DNA from 2 places in the uncultured Stenotrophomonas sp. genome. Region 2 is predicted to be linked to the other one. Evidence: riboswitches for the same ligand, from Rfam matches in the RefSeq annotation. Region 2 holds a riboswitch; the other holds the start of a gene.

Region 1 (4,402 bases), on a different contig from region 2:
GGAGGCGAAGTAAAGGAGGAGGTGTCGGCCTCCGGCCGACGCCGGGGGACATTCGCCGGAAAGGGTATGGGGGCCCGGCACTCGATTCACCGGCAGCCGCTTTTGCTGGGAGCGCGCGCAGTATGGCGCAGCCACGCAGGGCGTTGCTCTACGCCTTGGGTTTGAGGGAAGCCGCGAGATCTGTCTTGAACTGCTCGAAATCCTTGCCCTCGGCCTTGGCTTCGGCGTGGGCGGCGTCTTTCAACGCGTCCGAATACACCAGCCGCACCGGCGTGCCCTGGCGCTCGTGCAGTTCAGCAGCCTGCATGATCAGCGCCAGCACGCGGGCGGCGCTGGGGGTCTGCCCGGCAATGCGGCCGTCCATGCCCAGCACCCATTCGCCGTCACGACGGACCACGCCGGCCAGCAGCGTACGCTGCTGGTCGCGGAGCTCGGCATGCGGCTCGACCGGCGAGGCGTGGGCCTTTTCGCGGTTCGCCTCTTCGATTTCGCGGCGCCGGCGCAGGTCACGGCGCAGTTTGGAGGTGGTCGACATCAGGGGGACTTCCGGACTGCATCAAGGGTGACAGGATACCGCACGGGGCTCAGGCCCCGCCCGCCGCCGCATCGCGCCTGCGCTCGCAGCGGCGCTCCCAGAACCAGAACGCCGCGCCGACCGCGAAGAACCCGGCATAGCCCAGCGCCAGGTGCAACGGCGTGCTGCTGAGCAGCGGCGAGACCGCGCCCGCCACGACGGTGTTGATCATCAGCTGGATGAACATCTGCATCGACGAGGCCAGGCCGCGCTGGTGCGGGTACATGTCCAGCACCGCCAGCGCCAGGATCGGGAAGATCAGCGACATGCCCACGCCGCCGAGGAAGATCGGCAGCACCGCCCACGGCAACGCGATCTGCGCCACCCCCAGCACATAGGCCAGGTTGACCAGCGCCGACACCGCGCACAGGCTGAAGCCGATCGCCACCTGCCGCTGCGCCGTGATCCGCCCGGCCATCCGCCCGGACAGGAACGAGCCCATCGTCATGCCGCCGATGGTGGGAATGAACAGCCAGGCAAAGCCGCCCTCGCCCAGCTTCAGGTGCTGCATCACGAACACCGGGGCCGAGGCGATGTACAGGAAGATGCCGGAGAAATTGAAGGCGCCGGCCGCGGCCAGGCGCAGCAGGCGTGGGTTGCTGCCCATCTGCAGGTAGCTGCGCAGCAGCGCGCCTGCCGACAGCGGCGTGCGCGCTTCCACCGGATGGGTTTCGGGCAGCCACTTGCCGGTAGCCACCAGCAGCACCAGCGCGAACAGCACCAGGAACCAGAAGATCAACGGCCAGTCGCCGCCACCGAGCAGGATCCAGCCACCGATGATCGGCGCGATCGCCGGGGCGATGCCGAAGATCATCGACACCTGGCTCATCAGGCGCTGCGCGTCGGCGCCGTGGTACAGATCACGGATCACCGCACGGCCGACGATCACCCCCACGCCGGCGGTCACGCCCTGCAGCGCGCGGAACACCAGCAGCGTGGTCAGGTCGCGCGACAGGGCGCAGCCGATCGACGCGGCGATGAACAGCACCAGCCCGCCCAGGATCACCCGGCGGCGTCCGAACGCATCCGACAGCGGGCCGTGCGCCAGGCTCATCAGGCCGTAGAACAGCAGGTACACACTGACCGTCTGCTGCACGGCGACCTGGTCGACCTGCATGCGCTCGCCCAACAGCAGGAAGGCCGGGAAGATGGTGTCGATCGAGAACGGGCCGAACATGGCCAGGCCGGCAAGCAGCAGGGCCAGGCGGCGGTTCGAAGGGGCAGCGGGTGTCATCGGAAGTTCCGTCAGCGACCGTGCTTGAACGCACGGAAGGCGCCGGCCCGGACCGGGTGGCGCCTGATGAATACGAGGATCCGCTCATCATAGGCGGTTGTACCCGCCAGTTCCATGCCGAAACCGACATCCGGGTACGGAACGGTGAGCGCGTTCATCTCCCGGAAGGCCGCTGCGGGCCGGGGCGCTGGGATATAATTGGCGGGCTACATGGTGGGAGAAGTGGAGCTTGGTTTCCAGGCATCCGCTGCCGAAGGCGCAACGCCCGTAATCGCTCAGGCCCGATACCACCCGCACCAAAACTCTGGAGAGACCGGCCGGTGCCGGCGCCGAAGGGGCACGAAGCACGCAGCCGCGCGCTTCCAAACTCTCAGGCAAAAGGACAGAGGGGCACCCAGGAAGACCGCAGGGTCCGGTGGATCGTTGTCGCCCACGACACGCCCCGTCCGCGCTTCCGAACGTGCGTGCCCACTCTTTTGGATGCCAGCCATGTCCCAGAACACCCCTTCCCTGCGCGAGCTTGAACACAGCCACGCGTTCGTCGAACGCCACATCGGCCCCAACGACGCCGAAATCGCGCAGATGCTCGAGGTGGTCGGCCACGCCTCGCTGGACGCGTTGACCGACGCCATCGTGCCGGCCTCGATCAAGTCGCCGGCGCCGTTGGCGCTGCCCGTGTCGATGACCGAGGTGGACGCGCTGGCGAAGATCCGCGCCATTGCCGACAAGAACCAGGTGTTCCGCACCTTCATCGGCCAGGGCTACTACGGCACGCTGACCCCGAACGTGATCCTGCGCAACGTGCTGGAAAACCCGGCCTGGTACACCGCCTACACCCCGTACCAGGCGGAAATCTCGCAGGGCCGCATGGAAGCGCTGATCAACTTCCAGACCCTGTGCGCCGACCTCACCGGCATGGAGATCGCCAACGCCTCGCTGCTGGACGAAGCCACCGCGGCGGCTGAAGCGATGACCCTGGCCAAGCGTTCCGCCAAGTCGAAGTCGGACACCTTCTTCGTGCACGACGCCGTGCACCCGCAGACGCTGGAACTGCTGCGCACCCGCGCCGAGCCGATGGGCATCGTGCTGCGCGTGGGCACGCCCGCCGAAGCGCTGGAAGCGGACAGCTACGGCGTGCTGCTGCAGTACCCGGACACCTTCGGCCATATCGGCGACTACCAGGCGCTGGCCGATGCCGTGCACGCCCGCGGCGGCCTGGTGGCCGTGGCCACCGACCTGCTGGCCCTGACCCTGATCGCCGCGCCGGGCGAATGGGGCGCCGACATCGTGGTCGGCAACTCGCAGCGCTTCGGCGTGCCGTTCGGCTTCGGCGGCCCGCACGCCGCGTTCATGGCCTGCCGCGATGCCTACAAGCGCTCGATGCCCGGCCGCCTGATCGGTGTGTCGGTCGACGCCCAGGGCAATGCCGCCTACCGCCTGACCCTGCAGACCCGCGAGCAGCACATCCGCCGCGAGAAGGCGACGTCCAACATCTGCACCGCACAGGTGCTGCTGGCGGTGATGGCCTCGATGTATGCCGTGTACCACGGCCCGGAAGGCCTGACCCGCATCGCCCGCCGCACCCACCGCCTGGCCGCGATCCTGGCTGCTGCCCTGCGCGGCGCCGGCGTCAATGTCGGCGAGCACTTCTTCGACACCCTGCACGTCAAGGCGATCGACGCCAACGCGATCCACGCCAAGGCCGCCGCCGCGCGCATCAACCTGCGTGCGATCGACAGCGAAGCGGTCGGCATCAGCCTGGACGAAACCACCACACGCGCCGACATCGTCGCGCTGGGCCAGCTGTTCGGCGTGAGCGTCGACGTGGACGCGCTGGACGCGGCCACCGCCGATGCGCTGCCGCCCGCCCAGGTGCGCACCAGCGCCTTCCTGACCCACCCGGTGTTCAACACCCACCACAGCGAACACGAACTGCTGCGCTACCTGCGTTCGCTGGCGGACAAGGACCTGGCCATGGATCGCACCATGATCCCGCTGGGCAGCTGCACCATGAAGCTCAACGCCACCGCCGAGATGATCCCGGTGACCTGGCCGGAGTTCGCCAACATCCATCCGCTGGCCCCGGCCGACCAGGCTACCGGCTACAAGGAACTGATCGACGGGCTGGAAGCGATGCTGGTGGAATGCACCGGCTACGATGCGGTGAGCCTGCAGCCGAACTCCGGCGCGCAGGGCGAATACGCCGGCCTGCTGGCGATCCGTGCCTACCACCGCTCGCGCGGCGAAGGCCACCGCGACGTCTGCCTGATCCCGGATTCGGCGCATGGCACCAACCCGGCGTCGGCGCAGATGTGCGGCATGAAGGTGGTGGTGACCAAGACCGACGCCAACGGCAATGTCGACGTCGAAGACATCCGCGTCAACGCCGAGAAGTACGGCGACCGCCTGGCCGCGCTGATGATCACCTACCCCTCCACGCACGGCGTGTTCGAGGAAGAAGTGGTCGAGATCTGCGAGATCATCCACAAGCACGGCGGCCAGGTGTACACCGACGGCGCCAACATGAACGCCCTGGTCGGCGTGGCCAAGCCCGGCAAGTGGGGCTCGGACGTGTCGCACCTGAACCTGCACAA
Region 2 (4,402 bases):
GCCGACCTCGATGGACGCGTACGCCAGGCCGATTTCCTCGGCGCACCACAACACCTTGCGCACGTTGCTGGAATTTTGCCGGCCCCAGATCTTCAGCATGTTGGTTTCCTGATCATTGAAGTGCGCCGCTACGATACGCCGATCGGCACGGCAGGTGAGACCGCTGCTGAACCCCGCCGCCGGCGTACACGTGCGCATGCTGCGGTACGTGCGACGATGCCCGTCGTCGCTTGCCAAGGAGTCCGTGCATGACCCGCGATCCCCTGCCCCACCTGGTCGTCATCGGTGGTGGTTTCGCCGGCCTCTGGGCCACCCGCGCGCTCGCCGGCGCGCGCCTGCGCATCACCCTGGTGGACCGTCGCAACCACCATCTGTTCCAGCCGCTGCTGTACCAGGTGGCCACCGCCGGCCTGTCCGCACCCGATATCGCCGCACCGCTGCGCCACATCCTTGGCGACCAGCGCAACGTCGAAGTGCGGTTGGGCGAGGTGATGTCCATCGACAAGGCACGTCGCCAGATCACCCTGGCCGACGGCAGCCAGCTCGGCTACGACATGCTGATGCTGTGCACCGGCGCCACCCATGCCTATTTCGGGCACGACGAATGGGCCGCCGACGCGCCCGGCCTGAAGACCCTCGATGACGCCATCGCACTGCGCCGCAAGCTGCTGCTGGCGTTCGAGCGCGCCGAGGCCGAACCGGATCCGGCGCGCAAGGCGGCCTGGCTCAGCTTCGCGGTGGTCGGTGGCGGCCCCACCGGCGTGGAACTGGCCGGGACGCTGGCCGAGATCGCGCGGCACACACTGCGCAACGAGTTCCGGCACATCGATCCGGCCAGCGCCAAGGTGCGGCTGGTGGAGGCAGGTCCGCGGGTGTTGTCCAGCTTCCCCGAAGTGCTGTCGTTGAAGGCGCGGCGACAGTTGGAGAAGCTGGGTGTCGAGGTGCTGACCGGCACGGCGGTGAGCGACATCGACAGCGAGGGTTTCCAGCTGGGAGAGCAGTTCGTTCCGGCACGCACCGTGGTGTGGGCAGCGGGCGTGGCGGCATCGCCGCTGGCGCGCACCCTGGAGGTACCGCTGGACCGCGCTGGACGTGTGCCGGTGCAGTCGGACCTCACGCTGGCCGACCATCCCGAGATCTTCGTTGCGGGCGATCTTGCCGCGATCAGCCAGGCCGACGTCAAGCCGGTCCCGGGCGTGGCCCCGGCCGCCAAGCAGATGGGCAAACACGTGGCCACGATCATCCGCGCGCGCCTGGACGGCAAGCCCGCGCCCGGACCTTTCAGGTACCAGGACTTCGGCAACCTGGCCACGATCGGGCGCATGGCTGCCATCGTGCATTTGGGGCGCCTGCAGTTGTCGGGCGTGCTGGCCTGGTGGTTCTGGCTGGCCGCGCACGTGTTCTTCCTGATCGGCTTCCGCAACCGCATCGTGGTGCTGCTCAACTGGGCGGTGGCGTACTGGAGCTACCAGCGCAGCGCGCGGATCATCTTTGGCGACGACCGGGAGGACCGGCGGCCGAAGCCGTCCGATCAGGGATCGTTGCCGGGAGCGAGGTGAACGTCCCACGTGCACAGGAAATCCGGGTCGCTGATGGTCAGCGCGATCGAGCGCAAGGTGTAGTCGCCCGGTGCCGCCGCAGCGTAGTGGTCCAGTGTCGGTGGCAGGAAGAGTTCCTCGCCGTCGACAGCGCTGGCCAGTACCACGCCTTCCTCGGCATTGATGCGTAGTACGTCGCCCGCCATCTGGCGATGTTCCAGTGCGTTTCCGTCGACGTCGAGGTAAGTGATGCCGGCGAGGACCGTCTTGCCGATCATTGCGCGCGCCTTGGCCCGGTCGATGTCGGTCATGGGAGGGGTTGCTGCAGCCAGGCCAGCTTGCGTGCGCGCGGCTGGCGTTTGAGCTCGCATTCGGCCCTGGAGGCTGCCGAGCGGTCGGGATAAGCGCGCATGGCCAACAGTTTCACCGGCGGGTTGGCGCGGGTGTAGCGCGCGCCCTTGCCGCACAGATGGGCCTGGAAACGGGCCTCCACGTCATTGCTTATGCCGGCGTAATAGCTGCCGTTGCGGCATTCGAGCAGGTATACAAACCAGGGGGTGGGTTCAGCGGGCATACCGGCATTATCCACCGGGTCGGTGCTGGCGGCTGCTAGAATCGGCCCCGGATGCAGGAGAGAGGCGCCGCGCTGGCGCCCGCCGAAGGCGCAGGCTCCCATAATCGCTCAGGCCGGTGGTCCGATAGCCCACCAACCATGCATCCAACACGCCGATCTGGAGAGAGGTCTTCAATGACCCGCCGAAGGGGCACGTGGCCTGGCCACCGAACTCTCAGGCAAAAGGACAGCGGGAGCGGCAACGGATTCCCACCCCACGACAGTGCTGCGGCGCTGCCGCGGTGCGTGCGCGTTTCCGTCCCAGCCTGCCCCACCCGGAGCTGCCGCATGCTGCTGTCCATCATCTACCTGATCGCCATTTCCGCCGAAGCCATGACCGGCGCCCTGTCCGCCGGGCGGCGGCGCATGGACCTGTTCGGCGTGGTCATCATCGCCTGCGTGACCGCGCTGGGCGGCGGCTCGCTGCGCGACATCGTGCTGGGCCACTACCCGCTGGGCTGGGTGAAGCACCCCGAGTACCTGGGCTTCACCATCTGCGCGGCGCTGATCGCTACGTGGGTGGCGCGTTGGATGCACCATTTCCGCCGTACCTTCCTGGTGCTCGATGGCCTGGGCCTGATCTGCTTCACCCTGATCGGCTGTGCGGTAGCGCGCGACGGTGGGCATTCGGTGCCGATCGTGCTGATCGCCGGCATGCTCACCGGTGCGTTCGGCGGCGTCCTGCGTGACGTGCTGTGCAACGAAGTGCCGCTGATCTTCCAGAAGGAACTCTATGCGGTGATCACCCTCCTCACCGGCGCGGCGTGGCTGGGCCTGCTCGAACTGGGCATGTCGCTCAACGCGGCCACGCTGTGGTGTCTCGGTGGTGGCTTCGCGTTCCGTCTGCTGGCGATCCACTTCAAGTGGGAGATGCCGAAGTTCGTGTATCGCGACGAGGTGCATTGAGGCACCGCCGCAGGCTCAACTGCCCATCGACAGGGGCAGCATCACCGTCATGGGATGGGCAGGCGAAACGACGAACCCATGTTTCAGGTAGAACGTCCTCGCCGATGCGTCGATGGCGTGGCACAGCAATGCACGCGCCCCGACCTGGTCGCACGCCTGCAAGGCGCGCAGCACCGCGTCCTTCAGCAATCCCTCGCCGATGCCTTGTGCCGTCCAGTCCGCATGCACCGCCAGACGCCCCAGGACGATGACCGGGATGGGATCGGGCATGTTGCGGCGAAGTCGGCCGGGGGCCGCGTCATGCGACATCGAACCGGCTGACAGCGCGTAGTAGCCGATCACGCGATGGTGCTCGTCGCAGGCGACGAAGCATCGTGATGCGCCGGATGCCTGGTTGGCATGCGCGCGCTCACGCAACCATTTTTCCAGGGCCGGCGCGCTGCAGCGGAAGTCATCGACCGACAGACCGGCGTGCAGGGGAACGGGCGCGGAAAGACGCAAGGACTTACCGCTCCCAGGGTGCGGGCGTGCTCAACAGGCGGCGCAGCGCTGCGTTTTCTTCCAGCGGTGAATCCAGCAGCGCGTTGAAGCGCTGCAACTGCTCTGCGTCCAGCGCGAACCGGGTCTGGTCCGCCAGCACTTCGCGGGCCTTGTCGCATGCCGCATCGAGGATGAATTCAGTGCGGTTGACCCCGCTGATCTCCACGGCGCGATCGATCAGGGCCTGCTTGTCGGCCGGCGCTCTGAAATTGATGACTTTGCTGGCGGTTCCCATGGGAAGCACTCGCACAGTAGTGGCTTGTGCATACATTGTACATACAATCCGGCCGGATTCAAGGAAGGAGTGAAGTCTGGCGCGCGACAGTCAAGGTATCCAATTGATTTCTTTGAATAAGTTCGAGAATACCTTAGACAGTGCCTGTCGCTGGGCCGGCGTGCGGCCGGCCCCGCGCCTCAGGCTGGTTCCGCCACACGACGCGCGCGCCGCGCACGCACCGCCTCGGCCAGCGACTCGAGCACGGCGAGCGAACTGTCCCAGCCGATGCAGCCATCGGTGATGCTCTGCCCGTAGACCAGCGGCTGGCCTTCCACCAGGTCCTGGCGGCCGGCAACGAGGTGGCTTTCCACCATCACCCCCACGATCCGCTCTTCACCCGCCACCAGCTGCGCGTTGATGTCGGCGATCACCAGGGGCTGGTTTTCGGGGTTCTTGCTGCTGTTGGCGTGGCTGGCGTCGATCATCAACCGCGCGGGCAGTTTCGCCTTGGCCAGGGTCTGGCTGGCCGCATCCACGCTGGGCGCGTCGAAGTTGGGTACCTTGCCTCCGCGCAGGATGACGTGGCAG

The links. A riboswitch is a leader RNA that binds a small molecule or an ion and turns the genes downstream of it on or off. The one in region 2 is predicted to bind glycine.
Region 1: another riboswitch for glycine. It lies ahead of gcvP (aminomethyl-transferring glycine dehydrogenase); the one in region 2 lies ahead of RWO33_RS14765 (trimeric intracellular cation channel family protein).

The regions. Positions count from the first base shown of each region.
Region 1 is NZ_CAUQPH010000031.1:10-4,411, forward strand. It holds gene RWO33_RS08135 (hypothetical protein) at 149-535, opposite strand; gene RWO33_RS08140 (multidrug effflux MFS transporter) at 585-1,808, opposite strand; gene RWO33_RS08145 (hypothetical protein) at 1,820-1,966, opposite strand; glycine riboswitch at 2,103-2,204, shown strand; gene gcvP (aminomethyl-transferring glycine dehydrogenase) at 2,289-4,402, shown strand, end outside.
Region 2 is NZ_CAUQPH010000096.1:7,981-12,382, reverse strand. It holds gene RWO33_RS14785 (glutathione S-transferase) at 1-99, opposite strand, end outside; gene RWO33_RS14780 (NAD(P)/FAD-dependent oxidoreductase) at 249-1,559, shown strand; gene RWO33_RS14775 (hypothetical protein) at 1,532-1,849, opposite strand; gene RWO33_RS14770 (GIY-YIG nuclease family protein) at 1,846-2,112, opposite strand; glycine riboswitch at 2,157-2,239, shown strand; glycine riboswitch at 2,260-2,350, shown strand; gene RWO33_RS14765 (trimeric intracellular cation channel family protein) at 2,440-3,057, shown strand; gene RWO33_RS14760 (GNAT family N-acetyltransferase) at 3,073-3,558, opposite strand; gene RWO33_RS14755 (DUF1778 domain-containing protein) at 3,563-3,832, opposite strand; gene RWO33_RS14750 (3-deoxy-7-phosphoheptulonate synthase) at 4,012-4,402, opposite strand, start outside.